One region of the Paenarthrobacter sp. NPDC089714 genome, then DNA from elsewhere that is predicted to be linked to it. Evidence: riboswitches for the same ligand, from Rfam matches in the RefSeq annotation. Region 1 holds a riboswitch; each other region holds the start of a gene.
The links. A riboswitch is a leader RNA that binds a small molecule or an ion and turns the genes downstream of it on or off. The one in region 1 is predicted to bind cyclic di-AMP.
Positions count from the first base shown of each region.

Region 2: linked by a shared signal. The riboswitch ahead of ACIPY3_RS16465 (hypothetical protein) and the one ahead of ACIPY3_RS11545 (C40 family peptidase) in region 1 are both predicted to bind cyclic di-AMP.
Region 3: linked by a shared signal. The riboswitch ahead of ACIPY3_RS10125 (hypothetical protein) and the one ahead of ACIPY3_RS11545 (C40 family peptidase) in region 1 are both predicted to bind cyclic di-AMP.
Region 4: linked by a shared signal. The riboswitch ahead of ACIPY3_RS15755 (NlpC/P60 family protein) and the one ahead of ACIPY3_RS11545 (C40 family peptidase) in region 1 are both predicted to bind cyclic di-AMP.

Region 1 covers NZ_JBIVGX010000005.1:146,676-151,700, reverse strand. Annotated here, with positions in the region: gene ACIPY3_RS11555 (HNH endonuclease) at 1-146, opposite strand, end outside; gene ACIPY3_RS11550 (NlpC/P60 family protein) at 389-1,153, opposite strand; gene ACIPY3_RS11545 (C40 family peptidase) at 1,251-1,997, opposite strand; cyclic di-AMP (ydaO/yuaA leader) riboswitch at 2,002-2,160, opposite strand; gene ACIPY3_RS11540 (M23 family metallopeptidase) at 2,307-3,137, opposite strand; cyclic di-AMP (ydaO/yuaA leader) riboswitch at 3,142-3,382, opposite strand; gene ACIPY3_RS11535 (metal-dependent transcriptional regulator) at 3,612-4,307, opposite strand; gene serC (phosphoserine transaminase) at 4,607-5,025, shown strand, end outside.
Region 2 covers NZ_JBIVGX010000010.1:30,716-35,740, forward strand. Annotated here, with positions in the region: gene ACIPY3_RS16455 (ArnT family glycosyltransferase) at 1-582, opposite strand, end outside; gene ACIPY3_RS16460 (glycosyltransferase) at 579-1,979, opposite strand; gene ACIPY3_RS16465 (hypothetical protein) at 2,152-3,000, opposite strand; cyclic di-AMP (ydaO/yuaA leader) riboswitch at 3,004-3,187, opposite strand; gene ACIPY3_RS16470 (ATP-binding protein) at 3,296-4,786, opposite strand; gene ACIPY3_RS16475 (response regulator transcription factor) at 4,790-5,025, opposite strand, start outside.
Region 3 covers NZ_JBIVGX010000004.1:285,775-290,799, reverse strand. Annotated here, with positions in the region: gene ACIPY3_RS10145 (maleylpyruvate isomerase family mycothiol-dependent enzyme) at 1-335, shown strand, start outside; gene ACIPY3_RS10140 (DUF6480 family protein) at 1,372-1,614, shown strand; gene ACIPY3_RS10135 (ATP-dependent DNA ligase) at 1,691-2,752, opposite strand; gene ACIPY3_RS10130 (hypothetical protein) at 2,799-3,032, shown strand; cyclic di-AMP (ydaO/yuaA leader) riboswitch at 3,162-3,311, shown strand; gene ACIPY3_RS10125 (hypothetical protein) at 3,315-4,808, shown strand; gene ACIPY3_RS10120 (hypothetical protein) at 4,805-4,933, shown strand; gene ACIPY3_RS10115 (MFS transporter) at 5,002-5,025, opposite strand, start outside.
Region 4 covers NZ_JBIVGX010000009.1:76,034-81,058, reverse strand. Annotated here, with positions in the region: gene ACIPY3_RS15765 (NCS2 family permease) at 1-389, opposite strand, end outside; gene ACIPY3_RS15760 (copper resistance protein CopC) at 503-1,135, shown strand; cyclic di-AMP (ydaO/yuaA leader) riboswitch at 1,286-1,477, shown strand; gene ACIPY3_RS15755 (NlpC/P60 family protein) at 1,481-2,263, shown strand; gene ACIPY3_RS15750 (FAD-binding protein) at 2,430-3,131, opposite strand; gene ACIPY3_RS15745 (universal stress protein) at 3,544-4,581, shown strand; gene ACIPY3_RS15740 (PEP/pyruvate-binding domain-containing protein) at 4,599-5,025, shown strand, end outside.

The DNA.
Region 1 (5,025 bases):
CGTCCCAGAATCTCCTGTGGCCCGACGACAGGTTCGCCGCCTTCGGCCACTACGCTAGCTTTTCCAGTCAGCACAAGGACCAGCGCCCGGCGGAAGGTGACTACCGCCAGCGGTTCATATCCAGCATTCAGAACGAGTGTGCGCATGCACGTACCTCTTCACGGCCGCACCCGTCAGGGGCACGAGGGCCGGCTGCCCTCTGCATGTACGGGCTGTGGATCGACACCATAAGGGTAAGCACTTATATGCCGTATCAACGAATTTTCTGGCCTGTTCCCGTGCAGTGTCGGCGAATGTTCATGTGCGGGACACCTTGCATGGCCCTCCGCGAGAGGCTTAAAGCGGAACACCCCGCAGGTATTCCTGCGGGGTGTTCAAAGAATCTGTATCAGCCGTTCACACGGATGAAGACCGGGCCGGAGCCGACGTTCACACTGAAGAGTGCAGTGGTGGACCCGTTCCATCCACCGTGTACTGCCATTCCGTTGCCGACGTAGACGGCGATGTGTGCCATTCCACCGTAACCACCGTTGGCGTAGTACGCGAGGTCGCCCGGCTGGGCTTCGGCGGCGCTGACGGTGCGGCCCAAGGAGAGGTAGCCCGCCGGCCAATCGTGGAAGTTGATACCCACGGCCGCCAGCGAATTAGTGACCAACATGGTGCAGTCCTGGGTCACTCCCAGCTGGGCGTAGGCTGCAGCGGCGATGGCTGCCCCGAGGCCACTGGAAGCTGCAGGAACCTTGGCGGCCGCCGTTGCTGAGTTGTCGACTGCCAACGTGGCGGTCGCGCCGGTAGCCGTGGAGCCGGATGCGGCTTTCGCTGCGGGCTTCTCGACGACGGGAGCCGGAGCTTCCACCGTGGTCACAACCGGGCTCTCGTAGGAGATGGCCACGGTGGAGTCGGCAGCGATGGTGGACTGCGTGACTGCCTGGACATCAAGGGCTGTGGTGGCCGTGGATTCACGCTGGACGTTGGTATCGGCGGCGTTCGCAGCAACGCCACTGGTCAAGACCAGTCCTGAAGCGGCAGCGATAACGACTGCCTGGCGGCCGACGCCACCGGCGTTGTTGCTGACAGCCTTCGCGATCACGGCAAGGGAGCTGGTCTTGGGGGCCTCAGCTCGGTGCCGTGCAACCTTGTGTGCACTGGTCATTTTTAATCTCTTTTCGTTTCCGCACGCGGTTGGGGCACGCGCGGTTTGCGGGCAAGCCAGCACTTGGGGGGCATGCTGGCGTACCCCGAACGGGGTTTTAGCGGAGGGTGAAGAATGAAGACGTGCCGGTGGAAGCCACCGAGTGGAGCAAGGTTCCCTGGCTCGGGTTGAGAGCGCTGATCATCATGCCGTTGCCGACGTAGATGCCTACGTGTGCGCCGCCGTTCTGCATGACCAGGTCACCCGGCTGCGGCGTGCTGGTGGCCTTCATGGCAGTCCAGGCGTTGACGCGGGGAATGCTGATGCCGGCCTGGGCGTAGACCCACTGGGTGAAGCCGGAGCAGTCCCAGCCGTTGGGAGTGGTGCCGCCCCAAACGTAGGGGTGGCCGATGCCCGTGTAGGCGATCGCGGCGAGGCCGGAGGCTGCGGCGCTGGAGGCCGTTTCCTGGGCGTCGGAAGACTGTGCGGCGAGCGAGCCGGCGGCCTGGCTGCCAGTGGTCTGGTTACCAGCTGTCTGGGAGCGCTGGGTGGTCTGCGAAGCACGCTGGACCTTCGGGGCTTCCTTGGTGGCCACGACGGGGCTCTCGAAGGAAACAGTGGCCGTGGGCTCTGCAGTGACAACCTCGGTGGTGAGGAGCTGCTGCGTGCTCGTCTCGGCCTTGGAAACATCGGTGTCCGCTGCCTGGGCCGGAAGGCCGACGCTGAGGACGAGGCCGGAGGCTGCGGCAAGAACTGCGGCCTGGCGGCCAACGGTTCCGGCATTCGCTGAAACAGCCTTCGAAAGAGTGTTCAACGGGTGAACCGTCTCGGCGCGGTGGCGCGCAGGGGTAGTGCGTGATGACACGTAGGTAGCCTCTCCCAATGCCTGCGAGGTGAGCTGTCGGATTCGGATGGGAGTCATCCGGCCACGCGCTTCGAGAAGCTTTGTGACTTAACCCCAAGGCCTTCTCTCGAAGACCAAAAGTGGTTCCCCCGCCCCTGCCAGACGAATTTTGCGAACGGATCCTGAGTGGTGGCAGAGCTAGGCAATCCACTCAAGTGCATCGGCCCCCTAAAAAGCCGATGCGCTTTAGACGGTACAACAGTTGAAAGCGAATGTCACATTCAGGTCACGGGGTGTGTCGCGAATGCGAGAGACGACCATCGACTTTGCTTAGAGCCAGCCCATGGGGTCAACAACTTCGCCGTTGACCTGGACCTCGAAGTGCAGGTGGCAGCCCGTGGAGGCGCCCGTGGTGCCGCTCAGGGCTACAACGTCACCGCGGCTGACAGCCTGGCCAACCTTGACGTTGAAGGACGACAGGTGGTTGTACGTGGTTTCAAGGCCATTGCCGTGATCCACCACAACGCGGTTGCCTCCGCCATACTCGTGCCACCCGGCAAACGTGACCTTCCCGGCGGCGGCAGCGTGGACCTGGGTGCCGCACTGGGCAACGAAGTCCTGGCCGCGGTGGAAGTCGCCGGTGCCGCCGGTCAGCGGGCTGACGCGGTATCCGAACGGAGAAGCGGTTGTCAGCGTGTCCAGCGGACTTCCAAGGGTGCCCTTGGAGGAACTGGCCTGGATGCTGCCAACGGACTGGGCGCTGAGCAGCTGCTTGAGCTTGCCGTCGGGATCGGCCTTGGTGGCCACTGCCGCACGGCTGAAGTCGATTTTTGCCGAAGCTTCCGCGGAAACCTCAGGCTGGCTGCCGCCGGATACGGCAAGGGCAGCTTCTGTTTGGCCCGACTCGGAGGTGGCCATGACGGGGCTTGTGGCCGGCAGACCGACAGTGAGGGCGAGGCCTGTGGCGGCCAGGGCCACCCCGGCTTTCTGCCCTACGCCACTGGCTGCGGCGAAATCGGCAACCTGGCGCAACGGGCTCTTACGGCGGCGCACCTGACGCTGGGTGTCGCGCGGCCGGATCTCCGTTACGACGCGGGCTGGCCGCAGCTCAGCAGCGGGGCCGGACGCGCGTCGGCGGCCCCTGACGTTCTGCGATGTCAAACTCTGTTCCTCTCTAGAAAGCCTGCGAAGTTAGCTGTCGGATTCGGATCAGAGAGTGCAAAGACCCGGCCCGCACGCAGCGCATACGGCACACAGGTATCCCGGAGGAAATTGCGTAAGTAGGCACTGCTGCTGCGGACTTCACCCCAAGGCTGCTTCTTCAGGCAGCCGATGGTGGTTCCCCCGCCTCTGCCAGTAGTGGATAACACCCCTGATCTGCTGGCAGAGCTCGGCTCCAGATCAGGTAACGCTTTGGTATCGGCGCTAGTAGATAACTATAGGGGATTAAAGCCTTCGGTAATAAATTCGTTATCTTTCGCAGCGCCGCTTTCCGGGGTGGGCCTTTAGCACCTTTCGGCGGAAACTGCAGGTCACGCCGTTCTACCCGACTCTGGTAGTGAGATCAGACACTCCGGCCGGGACACAAGTGAGGCACCCATCCTTTTCGGGAGAGGTGCCTCGGAAGTCCTACGTTCAGCCAACCGCCACGAAGACGTGGGCTGCAACTTCGGGGGGCAGTTCCAGCGCGCCCTCGATGCCGGGGACGCGGACGGAGATGTACTCCCCTACCCGCGCCAACGAAACTGCCGCGCCCGGGCGGATCCCGCCTTCATCGAGTTGGGTCAGGAGTTCAGGCTCGACCTGGATGGGTTCGGCCAACCTGCTCACCACAACCCGTGAGTCCGTGGCGTAGCCGTCCATTGCCTGGATGAGGTTGACGTCGCCCTTGAGGGAGATCTGGCTGGCCCGTCCACCGAGTGCTTCCAAGCCCGGGATCGGGTTTCCGTACGGCGACTCGGTGGGGTGCTCAAGCAACTCGTACAGCCGGCGTTCAACCCGCTCACTCATCACGTGCTCCCAGCGGCAAGCCTCGTCATGCACATAGGCCCAGTCCAGGCCGATGACATCGGCCAGGAGGCGCTCGGCCAGGCGGTGCTTGCGCATCACTTCGGTGGCCCGCTTCCGGCCAACCTCGGTCAACTCCAGGTGGCGGTCATTGGACACGACCACCAGGCCGTCGCGCTCCATGCGGCCGATGGTCTGGGAAACAGTGGGACCGGAATGGCGCAGGCGCTCGGCAATGCGGGCCCGAAGAGCAACGATGTTCTCTTCCTCAAGCTCCAAAATGGTCCGAAGATACATCTCAGTGGTATCGATCAGATCCGTCATCCAGCTCAGCTCTCCTCGAACGCAGTTCTCGCGTAGTGTCCACCGTACCGCGTCCAGACGAGGCGGTCGGTCCCGCGGCGCCGCCCCATGACGCCTTCTCCAGCTTAGCTTATTTGGAATTACTCTGAATAATCCTCCTTCGCGTTCCTGCGCTCCCGGACTGCACCGTTCCACGTGGCGGACTATGACAACCGCAGGTTCCTGCCCGCGCGCCGTGTCAGGCAGAATTGGGGTGTCGAAGGAGCAGTTGATGCCACCTGCCACGACCCATCTTTGACCGATACCCATTGGAGCCACCCGTGAGCGACAACAGCATCACCATTCCCGCCGACCTGCTGCCCAAGGACGGACGCTTCGGCGCAGGACCGTCCAAGGTCCGCCCGGAGCAGGTCGAAGCCCTGTCCGCCGCGGCCACCACCCTTCTTGGCACGTCCCACCGCCAGGCACCGGTGAAGAACCTCGTGGGGTCCGTCCGCGAAGGCCTCAGCACTTTCTTCCGCGCCCCGGAGGGCTACGAGGTTGTCCTCGGCGTCGGCGGTTCCACGGCGTTCTGGGATGTCGCAGCGTTCGGCCTGGTGGAGAAGAAGGCCCAGCACCTCTCCTTCGGCGAGTTCGGTTCCAAGTTCGCGGCGGCCACCAACAAGGCTCCCTTCCTGGACGCTTCCTCCATCATCAAGTCCGAGCCGGGCACCCGTCCGTCGCCGCAGGCCGAGGCCGG
Region 2 (5,025 bases), on a different contig from region 1:
CCAGCCCGCCTTTTCGATGGCCCGCGTCGTCAGGTACGCGGCCAGCACCAGGCACAGCGTGAGCATGGCGTCCGGGTTGTTGAACCTGAACATCAGTGCCGCCACGGGGGTCAGAGCCAGCGCACCACCGGCGATGAGGCCCGCTGCGGGTCCGGCCACCCGCTTGACCGCCAGGTATAAAAGCCCGACGGCGGCCACTCCCATGAGTGCCTCCGGGACCAGCATGCTGGTGGGGGAGAAGCCGAAGATCCTGCCCACGAGCGCGGGAATCCAGAGGGAAGCCGGTGGCTTGTCCACGGTGATGGCGTTGCCGGCGTCGAGCGATCCGAAGAACAAGGCCGTCCAGTCCTTGGTGCCGGCCTGGATGGCGGCGGCGTAAAAGGAATTGCCGTAGCCCGTGGCCGCGAGGTTCCAGAGGTAGAGGAAGGCTGTCGCCACCAGGAGCCCGGCGGCGGAAGGACGGACCCAGCGAGCCTGCCGGCCGAAGGCGATGCGGTGCAAGCGCGAGTGCCGGTGGTCCGTGGGCACGGGGTTGCCGGCTTCGGTTTCGATTGCGCTGCTTGGCTGGAGGGCGGTGATCATTTCGCCGCCACCTCGTTGGTCTGGGCGGAGGCTGCCGTCTGAACTGCTTCAGCGGCCGGGACGGCGGCCGCGGCGGGTTCCGCGGGCGTCGCAGCTTGGGCCGGTTTCCGGAAGACCCACAGCCGGAACAGCAGGAACCGTGCAACCGTGGCGGTGAGGTTCGCGCCAACTACCGTCGCCACTTCAACCCAGCGGTCCGGCGTCGTGGTTCCATGCACCAGCGCGAGCGCGGTGGAAGTGAGTGCCAGCCCGATGCCGAAGACTATCAACCCTTCAAAGTGGTGCCGCGCGTGGTTGCCGCCTTGGATGCCGAATGTGAACCGGCGGTTGGCGGCCGTGTTGGCCACGGCTGTGATGATGAGGGCCAGGAAGTTGGCGAGCTGCGGATCCATGAAGCCTCGGCAGAACAGGAAGATCAGCAGGTAGGCCACTGTTGAGGCCGCGCCGATGAAGCCGAAGCGGACCAGCTGCCCGAAGAGGCTGGTGCGTGGGGTCGATTCGGAGGTCCGCGACGACGCCGGGAGCGGACCGCGGGCCAAGGCTGCGCGCAGTTCGGGGACAGGGATGCGGCCCGTGACCAGGTCGCGCGTCAAGCGCGCCATGCCGCGGAGGTCGGCCAAAGCGGTCCGTACGACGTCGACACTCGAGTTGGGATCGTCGGTCCAGTCCACGGGGACTTCGTGGACGCGGAGGCCGCAGCGCTCGGCGAGGACCAGAAGTTCCGTGTCGAAGAACCAGGCGTTGTCCAGCGTGTGGGGGAGGATCCGGTGGGCGACGTCGGCACGGATGGCCTTGAAGCCGCATTGCGCGTCGGAGAACCGTGCACCCATGAGGGTGTGGAGGAGGACGTTGTAGCTGCGGGAAACGAATTCGCGCTTGGGTCCGCGCACTACCCGCGAGTTGCGGGATAGCCGTGTCCCGATGGCCAGGTCCGAATGCCCGGAGATCAGGGGAGCCAGCAGCGGTGCAAGGGCAGCGAGGTCGGTGGAGAGATCGACGTCCATGTAGGCCAGCACGGGGGAAGGCGACGCGAGCCAGACCTGGCGGAGGGCGTTGCCTCGGCCCTTTTCCTCGAACCGCATCACCGCGATCTCGGGAAGTTCGCGGGCCAGCCGCTCCGCAATTTTAAGGGTGTTGTCCGTGCTCGCGTTGTCCGCCACCGTGATGCGGAACGTGTGCGGAAAGGTGTCCACGAGGTGGCCGTGCAGCCGGCGCAGGCATTCCTCAAGGTCCGTTTCCTCGTTGTGGACGGGGATGGTGACGTCCAGGACGGGGACTGCGGTCCGGGTGTCCACGGGAGAGCGCCGCGGCTGCCGAACGGGCAAGGCAGGAGCGGCGAAGTGCCCCGCATGGGCGGGGTTCGGCAGCGCACTGGTGGCGGGATCTATGAGCGTCATGCATCCAGAGTGGGGCTGCCGATTGTGAGGGCTTTAGGCGGAAGCTGTGACGGGACTGTGTAACTGTGGCGGGGTCTGGACATGCGAAAGCCGCCCCCGTTCCCGCCGTTCGCACCAGTTGGGGTTGGTGCGGATGGCGGGGCCGGGAGCGGCTGTTCGGAACCCTTTTGGCTTAGTACCAGTTGTTGGCCAAGTGGAAGGCGAGGGCTGCCGACGGCGAACCGTAGCGCTCCTTGATGTAGTTCAGGCCCCACTTGATCTGGGTCTGGTAGTTGGTCTGCCAGTCGGCGCCAGCAGTAGCCATCTTGGAAGCCGGGAGCGACTGGACAATGCCGTACGCGCCGCTGGAAGCGTTCGTTGCGGTGGTCTTCCAGTTGGATTCCTTTTCCCACAGCGTGTTCAGGGCGGTCATTTCCCCTGGACCCCAGCCGTAGTTGGCCAGGATGCTGGCGGCGTAGGCCTTGGCGGCTGCGGGATCGTCGATTGCCTTGGGGGCAGCGGCGGCGGCTGCAGCTGCTGCTGCCGCCTTGTCAGCGGCGGCCTTTGCTGCGGCGTCGGCGGCGGCCTTCTCGGCGGCGGCCTGTGCAGCGGCAGCCTGATCGGCTGCGGCCTTCTCTGCGGCAGCCTTGTCTGCAGCTGCCTTGTCGGCGGCGGCCTTCTCGGCTGCAGCCTTTGCGGCCGCTGCCTGGTCCGCTGCGGCCTTGGCCGAAGCTGCACGATCCGCAGCAGCCTTTTCCGCAGCTGCGTCTGAGGCAGCGTTGGCCTTCGGGTCAGACTGTACGGCGGCCTGGGTCTGCGCTGCCTGGCTCAGTTCCGGCAGGTTGAACGCGGCGTTGGCGGCCTGTCCCAGCGAAGCGACGCCGAGTGCGGCGGCAACGACACCTGCTACGACCGACATGCGGTGGCCGGCCTTGCCCTGGCGTGCGGCGTTCTTCAGAACGGCCTGCGACTTGGTCAGGGGAGCATCGTTTTCGTCGCGGTGACGCGCGGAATGGCGCGTCTGATCCTTGAATTCAGACATGTGTGATTACCTCTCAGCGCCTGCGGAGTTAGCTGTCGGGTTCGGATGAGGTCATCCGGCCGCGCGCGTAGCTGCGGCTTCACCCCAAGGGCCGGCGCAATGCCTGGCCCGGAGACTCTGGGTCCCCCGTCTCTGCCTCGATGAGAACGGAACTCCGGGAAGTGGCAGAGCTCGGCGCATCCCGGGTGTGGGCCTCTTGGGGCGACCCACCCTTTCGACGGTACAGGAGGATTTTGCTTAAGTCACATTTAGGTAACAGAGATCACGACGCCGGTGCGTCGCCTTGCCGGTTTCGTTACACCTGTTCGCTTGTCACTGAGGGGAGGCGCAAGGCGAACTCCGTGCGCCCCGGTTTTGAGGTGACTTCGACGCTGCCACCGTGTGCTCCGACGATCGATTCGACAATCGACAGGCCCAGGCCCGACGTGCCCTCCGATCCCGAACGTGCCGCGTCAGCCCGGGCAAAGCGGGAGAAGATGCGGCCTTGGAAATCCGCGGGAATACCGGGCCCGTTGTCTGTCACGGTGACCACTGCACTCCCGTCCGCGCTCAGCATGACGCCGGTGACCACAGTGGTGCCCGGATCGGTGTGCTTGCGGGCGTTGGACAGCAGGTTGGCCAGCACCTGATGAAGTTGCGTGCCGTCTCCGCGGACCGTAATGGGCTCATCCGGAAGCTTGAGCTGCCACACGTGGTCCGGGGCCATGACTTTCTCGTCAGTCACGGTTTCAATGACCAACTGTGTCAGGTCCACGTCCGTGACCTTCAAAGGCTGCCCTTCATCCAATCGGGCCAGGAGCAGCAAATCCTCCACCAGGGTGCTCATCCGCTCCGATTGGCTCTGGACGCGCGCCAGCGACTTGCGGCCATCCTCGGTGAAATTCTCAGTCATCCGCAGCATCTCGGTGTAACCCCGGATGGCTGTAAGGGGCGTGCGGAGCTCGTGCGAGGCGTCGGCAACGAATTGCCGGACTTTGGTTTCACTTTCCTGCCTGGCTTCGAGGGCGCTGGCCACGTTGTTCAGCATTTGGTTGAGGGCGTAGCCCACGCTGCCTACCTCTGTTCCGGGGTGGGAAGCCGACGGGGGTACGCGCACCGCGAGGGCCACCTCGCCGGCGTCGAGGGGCAGGCGGGAAACCTTGGTGGCCACTTCGGACAGTTGCTCCAGTGGCCGCATGGTCCGCCGGATAATGACGGTTCCGGCCAGCCCAATCAGTACCAAGCCACCGAGCGATACGAACACCATGGTCCAGACGAGGGACGCTTCGGTGGTCTGCTTGTCGGCGAGCGGCAAGCCCGTCACGATCACGTCACCGTAGGTCACCTTGACCGCCACCAGCCGGTAGTCGCCGTTGGAGAGCGATCGGTCCACGGGGCGGTTGTCCAAAGGGAGGTCCAGGAGGATCTGTTTGTCTTCGGCGGAGAGCGTTGCCCGGTTTCCTGAAGCGTCAATGAGCCCGGCGCTGCTGACGGTCGATCCGCTGATCCGCGCATTCAGGGTGCCGGCGCCCTGCCCGCGGGCTTCGAGCGGGTCCGGCCGGCCGTTCGGGTAGCTGGAGGGTGGCCTGCCGAAGTCGGTTGCGCGGCTGGACGCCTGCTCCAATTGCCGGTCCAGTTGCCGGTTGAACACCATGTCCATGGACGCATAGCTCACCACTCCCACCGCCCCGCAGATGGCAACGAGCAGCGCCATGGCTACGAGCACCAGGCGGGTCCGCAAATGCCAGGTGGATGGGTCCAGCCAGCTCCGCTGCGTCTTCCGGGCGACCCCTGAGAGTGTGGTCAAGGTTCAGTCCGCGGGCTTGATGACGTAGCCTGCGCCACGCACGGTGTGGATCATGGGCGGGTGGTTGGCCTCGATTTTCTTGCGCAGGTAGGAGATGTAGAGCTCCACGATGTTCGCCTGCCCGCCGAAGTCGTAGTCCCACACGCGGTCGAGGATCTGGGCCTTGCTGACCACGCGTTTGGGGTTCTCCATGAGGTAGCGCAGGAGCTCGAACTGGGTTGCCGTGAGGGCGATGTCCT
Region 3 (5,025 bases), on a different contig from region 1:
GACCGCCGGCTTCGCTGGCCACCCGGTTGGTGGAAGCGTTCGTGCATGGCGAGGACATCCGCCGCCCGCTGTCGATCAGCCACAGTTATCCTGCCGAGCATGTGGCCACAGCGTTGGACTACCAACTGAAGACCACCACCAAGATGGGCGGCGGCAAGGAGCTCGGAGCAGGATGGCGCCTCGTTGCCACGGATACCAGCTACGCGCGCGGCGAGGGCCCGGAAGTGCAGGGACCCGCCATTTCGCTGCTCCTCGCCGTCTCCGGGCGCGCCATTGCAGGCAATGAACTGACAGGCCCGGGCGCGGACGTTTTCCTGCAGCGGGCGCGGGGGTAAGGCGCTGCGACCTAGCCTGGACGCGCGGCGAGGGTTCCAGGAACTCGAGTGGTTGATTCGAGCCATCCGGCGAGGTTCCGGTCCAACATCCGAGCCAGCTTCAGGCAAGCCTCGTGGGCCTGCTGCACGGTGAGCCGATGCTGCTGACCGGGGAGCGGAAAGCCAGCCACAAATGGCTCATGGTGGGCGGCCCTGTTTCGTGCGGCATGGACGATCGTGACGACTCCCAATGTCCAGGTCCTTGTGAATTTCACGCCGTCGGCCGAAGCCACTGATCTTCCACCTCGAAATGCCCTGTTGAGGCAGCTATTCCAAAGAAGCTCATGCGAAGCCCGAAATCGCTGTGGTTCCCGCCCCACATATCCCCCCGGTTCCAAGAGTCCCTTCCAGAAGCCAAACATCAAGCCTGCTATGAGGTGGCCGGAAGTGCGCCGCCCCGGCGGCAATTTCGACCAGGCCTCGGCCAACTTGTTCCGGCTCGGGCCATCCAGCCCAATATCTGCCGTGTACCAGAAACCCCCGTAGGCAAGCTCCAGTTGCTTGGCCATAGCGTTCCTCACGGCAACTTCCACGATTGCGATGTCGGCCAAAAGGGCTGCCGAAACGTCACGATCCCAAATATAGAGCTGTCTCGCCAGCGAGTGATCGTAAGAGGCAGCGGCCATGTACGTTGCCGTGCGGACTGGGGTGATGGCCTCGTCGAGGGCGCGGCTGTGGGCGCCGTTGGACCAAGTTTGGGCATTGGTCAGTACTCGGCGCTCCTTGCTAGACTGCAGATGAAGTCCCCGGACCCGCCTCTCTGGACATGAGCCATGATGCGGCCGGGGTTTTTTGTACGCCCATTCCAGGTAAGCGGCCGAAACAGAACTCTGCAAAAACCATCTTTTCCACAGGCCTCTCACTCAACGGGAAAGACTTTGAGCGCGGGGAACGGCCTGCTGACCGTGGCGCCGGGCTGCCCTTGTTGGGCGCCGGTCCCGAGGCTAGGCTGACAGGGCAAAGCAAATAATAAGGTTACTGAAGAAGAGGTTTGGCTATGACGAGCTACGACCCCGAAGACGACCCCCAAACGTTCGGCGTTTCCGGCGCCGCTGAACCGGACAGCATCCACGAGGATCCTGATATGCGTAAGGACGAAGACCAAGACCCCGCAGCCTCCTCGAATCCGGATCCGGAAGACGGCAACATCACCGGACTGGAGCCGGGCGGCGGAGTACCTCCGGGAGAAACCCCTCCCGGAGAAGGCAGCATGAGCGGCGACCAAGGCCACCAGGAGTAACCGCTCCCACATCAGTCGCCAGGCAGCTGTTCCTTTATTGGGCAACGTCGAGACAGCGGCTTGGCGGCGATTGGCGTTATTTCAGCCGCAGGATCTCGCCCAGATCGTAGTCTGCGGGTTCTTCCAGCTGCGAGTAGGTGCAGCTGTCAGGGGTCCGGTCCGGCCGCCACCGACGGAATTGGGTGGTGTGCCTGAAACGGTCGCCCTCCATGTAGTCGTACGCCACCTCGATCACGAGTTCGGGGCGCAGCGGCACAAAGGAGAAGTCCTTACCGGCACTCCACCGGCTTTGGCCACCGGGCATCCTGGATCCCCCGGCGGACTCCTGGTTGGCCCATTCGCCCCACGGATGCTCGGCGAACTCCACCTGGTACGGCTCTAACTCCGCCACCAGGGCTTCCCGCTTGGCCATGGGGAACGACGCCACGACGCCCACATGGTGCAGGCGGCCCGAGTCGTCATAGAGCCCCAGCAACATGGACCCCACAACCTTCGCCGTTTTGTGCCAGCGGAATCCGGCCACCACGCAGTCTGCCGTCCGTTCATGCTTCGTCTTGAACATCACCCGCTTGTTCGGCTGGTAGGTGCCGTCGAGCGGTTTGGACAGCACGCCGTCGAGCCCTGCTCCCTCAAGTTGCACGAACCATTCCTTGGCACGATCAAGGTCGGTGACCGCGGGCGTGACGTACACGGGCGGTTCGGCGTCGGCGAGCGCCTCTTCCAGTGCGGCCCTGCGCTCGGCGAAGGGCTGTCCCGTCAGGTCGTCATCCCCCAGGGCGAGCAGGTCGAACGCTACCAACGAGGACGGCGTCTTCTCTGCGAGCATCCGGACGCGGCTGTCGGCGGGGTGGATGCGCTGCTGCAGGCCATCGAAGTCCAGACGGTTGCCGGAAATGAGGATAATCTCACCATCGATCACGCATTTCTCCGGAAGGTTCTTCTGGAGCGCGTCCACGAGTTCGGGGAAGTAGCGGGTCATGGGCTTCTCGTTGCGGCTGCCGAGGACGATCTCGTCCCCATCCTTGAAAACGATGGTCCGGAAGCCATCCCACTTGGGTTCGTAGTGCCCCACATCGGGGATGGTGGGCACGGACTTGGCGAGCATGGGCGAAACGGGCGGCATCACAGGCAGGTCCATAGATCATGTCTACCGGCCAGTACATGCTCAAAGCTAGTGTTGATCCATGGATTTGTTGGCCGTGTTGGCTGCCGTTCTCTGCGGACCCGCTCTCGTTGCGCTCCTTTGGATCTGGACGCGGCGCAGGGGCACTAAGCGCCCGGTGAAACGCGCGGCCCTGGCAGGCGTCCTCGGCATCGTGGACGAGATCTACCGTCCCGAAACCCACCAGGCGCACCAGATACAAAAGGTCCAGCATGAATTGCCGTCTCCGGCTCCAGCGCCCAAGGGTAGGCGATAAGGCCACCTCGAAACCTTGGACGTTCCGTCCGTTACATTAATGTGACTTTACTTCCCTGCTCCTGTACGGTCGAAGGGCGACCCTGATCTCCGCTGGGCCGCTTCCGGGCTGACGCCGAGCTCTGCCGCATCCCGGAATCCGCCAGATCCGCGGCAGAGACGGGGGACCCAGAGTTCCCGGGCCTGAATTCCGCAGGCCCTTGGGGTGAAGCCGCCACGTGCGGCCGGACGGCCTCGTCCGAACCCGACAGCTAACCTCGCAGGCGTTGAGAGGCAATCACCCATGTCCCCAACCATGGATCAGCCGCGCCGTGCCCAGGAGGCCATCGAGCGCACCAAGCCATCCGGACGCCGTCGGGCCCAACCCAGCGGACAGTCCCCCACCAGCGTTGAAAGCACGACGGCGGCACCCGCCACTGCTGTCAATCCCACCCCGCCTGCGCCCACCGCGCCCATGACGCGCGCGGAGCGACGCGCGGCCGAGCGCGAGGCGGCCGCCCAGGCTGTCATTGCGCCGGAAGCTCCCGCCTCCGACGATGCTGCGGCTCCTGCCTCAGCCCAGGAACCAAGCACGATCGCGGACGATGCTCCGCGGACCGCGTCGACCACACCCGGGCCGCCGACGTCTGCGATCCCCGTGGTAAAGCCGGCCGAGCCTGCCTCCGACGAGGAAGCTGCTCCTGCGACGGCCGCCATTCCGGTGGTACAGGCTGCCGAGCCTGCTTCTGAAGCCGAAGCTGCTCCCGCAACGACGGCTATTCCGGCGGTGCAGGCCGCTCCCGCGACGGCCGCTATCCCCGTCGTGCAGCCCGGCGAGCCCGAACCCGCGACGGCGGCCATTCCGACGGTAGCGGCGCCGGTGATCGGCACTTCCCAAGCCCAGCCTGCACCCAGTACTCAGCCGAAGACTGCGGCGCAGATTGCCGCTGCCGCAACGGCCTCCGCGGGCTTGGCGAGCCGGCAGGCTGCTGCAGCCAGTGCAGCTGACGACTCACAGCCGCGCCGGGCAACCACCTTCCCGGACAGGGCCACATCAGCCGGCGCGGCCTCGTCGGCTGGCACCGGCAAGTCGGTCACGGCAAGCAAGTCGGCCTTCGGTTCGTTCGGGGCATCGTCCTTCACCCGGGAACCGCATGCCGTCCTGACCAAGGCCGCTTCGGTGAAGACAATGGGCCAGCGCATGGCAGTAGTCGCCGGAGCCCTAGGCCTGGTCCTCACGGTTGGCACGGTCAGCCAGGCCCTGGATCTGCCGATCTTCGGGCAGGACAACCAGTCCCAGGAAGCCAGCGGTTCCAAGGGCACAGATGACAGCGGCCGGGCAGCCACCAAGGCCTCCCCTGGACCCACGCCCTCCTACACCACGGCATCCTCAACGTCCGCGGCCGCCACAGCGGAAGCCGGGCAGCCCTCAGCCGACCCGGCACAACCCGCAGCCGAGGCACCTGCCGCCGCGCCGGCGTCGTCCGCGGCTGCTCCCCAGGTTTCGCTGGCAGCCCCACAGTGGGTACCGTCGGCTGCACCTTCGGCTGTTGTCCCGGTGCCCGGCGTAACCTCGCCGGTCCCGAGCCAGCCCGCTCCGCCGTCGGACACCGTCACGGCACCAACGCCGACCCCCACCACTACTCCGACGGTCACCCCGACGCCGACGCCCACCCCCACCGAGACGTCGAAGCCGAGGCCGAGCAACAGCCCAAAAGCAAGCAGCGCCCCGGCAACCAGTGAGCCCACCCTGAATGTGGACGGCTTGCTGGACCTTGCAAAGGAGGCGCTGAAATGAGCACGCGCATGCCTCGGACCACCACGCACATCGGCTGGCACGGCCGCTATTGCAGCAGCAGCCGGACGGCTGCCTTCCGTCGCCGGATGGGCCGCTGGAGCTGCCAGCGCTTGCGGCGCGCGTAGCATCGGCATCAACAAATGAGGCAGCCACCCGCGCGGGTGGCTGCCTCATTTGTTGTGTCCAGGGAGAGTCAGGCGGTGTGGAGTTTGTCTGC
Region 4 (5,025 bases), on a different contig from region 1:
AAGCCCGTGAGGACCAGGATCAACATGGTGAGGCCGGACAAGACCACGAGGCCCATCATGTCCGGCCACGTCAGCCCCGGGTGTGAAGCGACGGTGACGGCAACGAAGGCGTTCACTCCCAGGCCCGTGGCCACGGCGAACGGGTGCTTGGCCCAGGCTCCCATGAGGATGGTCAGGATGCCCGCAACGAACGCGGTGGTGGCTGCAACTGCCGTGAAGCCCAGGGAGGCTCCGCTGGAGTCGGCTCCGGAGAGGATCAGGGGGTTCAGGACCACGATGTAGCTCATGGCAAAGAAGGTCGCGAACCCGCCCCGGATTTCCCGTGAGTACGTGGAACCACGTTCGGAAATCTTGAAGTAGCGGTCTATGGCAGAACCTTGTTTAAGCATGAAGGTCTCCGGGGATCGGGTGAGTGTGCTCTCAAATCCTATGCCCGCGGCTACGGGGCGCCCGGACGATTCGCCTAGTCTGTAAGGAAGCCAACATTAGGAGAAACCGCCCCATGCGTACCATCCGCCCGCTTCTGGCCGCCGTCGTTGCCGCCCTTGCCTTCGCCTCGGCGGTACTTTTCGGTGCCGCCCCCGCGTCCGCGCACGACGTCGCCGAGTCCACCACTCCGGCCAACGGAGCCACCGTGGCGGCAGTCCCGGCGTCGGTCTCCATCACCTTCAACAACCGTCCGCTGGCCATCGGTTCCGGGGTGACGGTCACCGCGGGCGGCGAAAACTGGGCTGACGGCGCCGTCGAAATCATCGACAACCAGGCAGTCCAAAAGTTGCGCCCGGGAGCGCCGGCCGGCGAGTACACGGTGGTGTGGCGCGTGGTCAGCTCCGATTCGCACCCCATTGAGGGCACCTTCAAGTTCACGGCCACCACGGGAAGCACGACGGCGGCAGACGGCTCCGCGGGCGCCTCGCCGTCCGCTTCGGCCTCGGGAGCGGTGGTTCCGAGCGCAGGAACGGCAGCTCCGGGGACCGGCTCCGGCGAGTCGGCTCCGGCCGCCTCCCAGCCCTTCCCGTGGAGCATTGTGGGCCTCGCCGTGGTGGCAGTCGGCCTGGTGGTTTTCCTGGCTGTTACAGCCCGCAGGAAGTTGGCCGCTTCCAACGAGGCCGAGGGCGATAATTCCGCGGAATGACGCGGTTTTCTACATACCTGCGAAAATCTCGAAAGGGTTACCGCGACACGCGCAAAGCCAACTCCTCGTTACTCAAATGTGACTTTGGCGTGATCATCCGTTACGGTAGTACCTGTGCCCGATCCCTATTTGGGGCACTTCCGGCCTGATTGCCTAGCTCTGCCGCAGTCCGGAATCCGTTCGCAGACAAACCTACGGCAGAGACGGGGAACCCATTTTAGGCCGCCATTGAGCGCGCCTTGGGGTGAAGTCACGAAGCTTCCGCTGAACAGCGGGGGATAGTGACCGGGTGACTCCCATCCGAATCCGACAGCTAACCTCGCAGGCATCGGGAGAGGCTTTTTCATGTCTTCACGCATTCTTCGCGGCCGTCGTAAGGCGGACATCGCACGTCCCAATCCGTTCATCTCCATCTCCAAGGCCGTTGCCAGCAACGCTTCGGGCGCTGGCCGCCAGGCAGCCGTTATTGCTGCGGCTTCCGGCCTTGTCCTGACCGGCTCCATTGCCGCCCACGCTGCCGAGACCCCCGCACAGGCCCCGGTCCAGCGTGACTCCAGCCCGGCGACGGTTGCCGAAACCGTTGCGGAGACCCCCAACAAGGTGGTCACCGCAGCTGCAACTGCCACCATCAACTTCGAGCGCCCCGCGGTTTCCTCCGTGGCAGCTCCCGTGATCGAGAAGCCGGCCCCCGTGGCTGCGGCTCCGGCCAAGAAGGCAACCACTGCGGCTGCCACCACGGCCAAGGCTACCGTTGCAGCTACCGCGGCTGCTCCCGCCGCCGCGGCTCCTGCAGCAGCAGCACCTGCCGGGAGTGTCAACGCAGCCATGGTTGCTTCGGCTTACGCCCAGATCGGCATCATGCAGGACTGCACCGCCATGGTGGAGCGCGCACTCGGCTCGGCAGGCATCCCCGTGGGTGACCTCGCTCCGATGCAGTTCCTGAACTACGGCAAGGTAGTCAGCGATCCCCAGCCCGGCGACATGATTGTCCAGTCCGGCCACGTTGCTATCTACATCGGCAACGGCCAGGCCATCAGTGGCGGCATCAACGGCAACCAGACCGGCATCCACCCGATCAGCTGGCTGACCGCAACCGGCCCCATCACGTACGTACGCGCTGGCGCCTAAGCTTCACGCTTAAACACCAAGGCCGGCACCTGGGAGAGATTGCTCTCCGGGTGCCGGCCTTTGGTTGTTAAGGGCTAGCTGGGGACTCAAGGTCCCGGCACGTCGCTGCTCGCTGCGGCGGGGGCAGGACTGGTCAGACTGCCGAGGTACTGGCCTTGCCGGGTTTTCAGGCGATCGCGATGCCCGGTCCTGCCGGGAGCGCCACCTTCGACGAGATGGCCTGTCCCACTGCCTTTGCCTGGCGGAGCACTTCCTTGGGCGTAGGGGTGATGAGCTCTCCGACGCCAACAAGGTGCATCCCCACCGCCCGCATGGCTGCCACGAGGTTCTGCCCGATCGCGATGCCCAGTTCGGCCAACATCCGGCGCAACTGGCTTTGGGCGCAACGCGTCACAACGATGTGGTCCGCCAGGAGGATGCCGCTGGCCGTGTGTACGGCCCATTGTCGAGGTGCCGGCTCGAACGGGGCGAGGCCCGCCGTTGCCAGGCCGGGGACGCCGATGCCGGGAGTCGAAAGGTCCGCCACGCTCCGCTCGCCGAGTTGCAGGCCCTGGCTGGCTCCCAGGAAGTCCAGGCGCACCGCCTTGGTGGTGCTCCGCACGTCGAGCTGATGGCTGGCTGCGTAGTTCCGCAAGTGCCGGAGGATTTGGTTGCGTTCCAGCATGGCCGCGGGGTCGGCAGCATCGCAGCGCTGCAGCATTCCCGTGTGGACGGAGGGACCGGATGTGGACAGGGATCCAAACCCGTCCACCACAATTGAGCCAACGCCGTAGCGGCTGAGCTCGCTGGCCACGGCCAGGCCGGAAAGCCCGGCTCCAATCACCACGGTGGTGGTGCGCTCTGTGCCGGAATCAGGCGTGAGTGACACTGCTTGGTTCCTCCTTGACGTGTGTGCCCGAAGGCATCGCGTTGTTTCGCGTCCAAGCTCCCCCAGCGTCCGCAAACAAATGGCCGGGTGTGTCCTGGAACACGCTTGCCGGCCATTCGGTGACTCGAACACTACAGAACTTTTGGGGCCGTGGATAGCCTCAATGGCAGCGTGTTTTTACTTGTTCATCCAGAGTCCGGCAACCACACCTGAAACCGAGCCCGGACCGTTATGCGGCGGGCGAAAAGTCGCCTTGATTCGGCCTTGGCAACCGAGAATAGTGGGCAGTGGAAGGGGATGCCCTGAACTTCTCCTTCCCCGGATATTCGCACCAGGCCGGGCGTGTCACCTTGCGGGTGAAACCTCTGGCAGAATGACCGGAACAAAAGCAGCAGGTGGAGAGGCGGGCCCCATGGACCAGCACGGCAGTCACGTTGAAGAACCCCGGAGCGGCGACGGAGAAGCCGTTGCACCCGGTGGAATCGTCGTCGGAGTAGACGGCTCGGAACACGGTCAATGCGCTTTGGTGTGGGCGGCCCGCGAGGCTGAACGCCGCCAACTTCCCCTGCATATCGTCACGGCCTATTCAGTGCCGATTTTCGCGGCCTCCGGCCTGGACGGCGGTTACGCCACCGTGGACGATTCCGTCATCCGCGAGGGTGCGGAAGCAATCGTCAAACAGGCCATGGACAAGGTGGCCGGCTATGACCTGGACGTGGATGCCTCCGTGGAGAATGGAGATGCCGCCGGGGTGTTGCTGGACCTTTCAACCGAGGCCGCATTGCTGGTCTTCGGAAGCCGGGGCCGGGGAGGTTTCGTTGGGCGGCTCCTGGGTTCGGTGAGCAGCGCGCTCCCGGCCCACGCAAAATGCCCCACGGTTACGGTGCCGTTGTACTGCGCCGATCGCCTCGGGGAGAACACCGAGGACCGCCACATCAAGGCCGAGCACGCCAAGGCCGGTCCGCGCACGGTGGAGAACGTCGTAGTGGTAGGCGTCGATGGTTCCGAGCAGGCCCGCATCGCAGTTTTGGAAGCTGCCGAGCAGGCAGAACGAATGGGAGCCAAGCTCCGGGTCATTTGTGCCGTCCCGCAATACAGCGGCTCCCTCGCCTGGGTTCCCGCGCCGCTGGACAGGGATGCACTGTTCGCGGACATCAAGGTGCAACTGGACGCAGGCGTCGCCTGGCTGCGCAGCCACTTCCCCAAACTGACCGTGGAAACCGAACTGACCGACGGCTCACCCGTGGATGTCCTGGTGGAAGCAAGCAGGGGCGTTGAGCTTGTGGTGCTGGGTACCCGGGGCCGCGGCGGTTTTGCCGGGATGCTCCTTGGCTCTACGTCCGACGGCGTCCTTCACCACGCCAAGGGTCCGGTGCTGGTGGTCCCGGACCGGGAGGACCCGCGGCTTGCCGACCGGGCCAACTTCGGTCCCATGCTCGGGGCTGCATAAGGTAACGGCGCCGGTCGATGGACGGCCAGGTTCCCGGCGCACGGGAAAAGGAACCGCAGGCAAGGGCACAAGAGCCGCCGCAGGATGCTGGCGGCTCCGCGTTCATCCTGCCGCTGGAGGAGATCCGGGCAGGCATGCTGGCGGATGTTGGCGGTAAGGCCGCCAACCTCGGTGAACTGTCGGCGGCCGGGCTGCCGGTGCCTCCGGGCTTCTGCCTGACGACGGCGGCCTACCGCCATTCGCTGGCGTCTGCCGGAATGGAAGGGGTCTTCGCGGCGATGGAGGCCGAGGTTTCCGGCGCGGACCCGACGGGCGCCCACGCCACGGGTGGCCCGGAACCTGCCGCCTCGGGCGGTGCCCCGACGGGCGCGACGCCGGTGCGCGACGGCTCCCCGACCGGCCCGGAACCTGCCGCTTCGGGCGGTGCCCCGACGGGCGCGACGC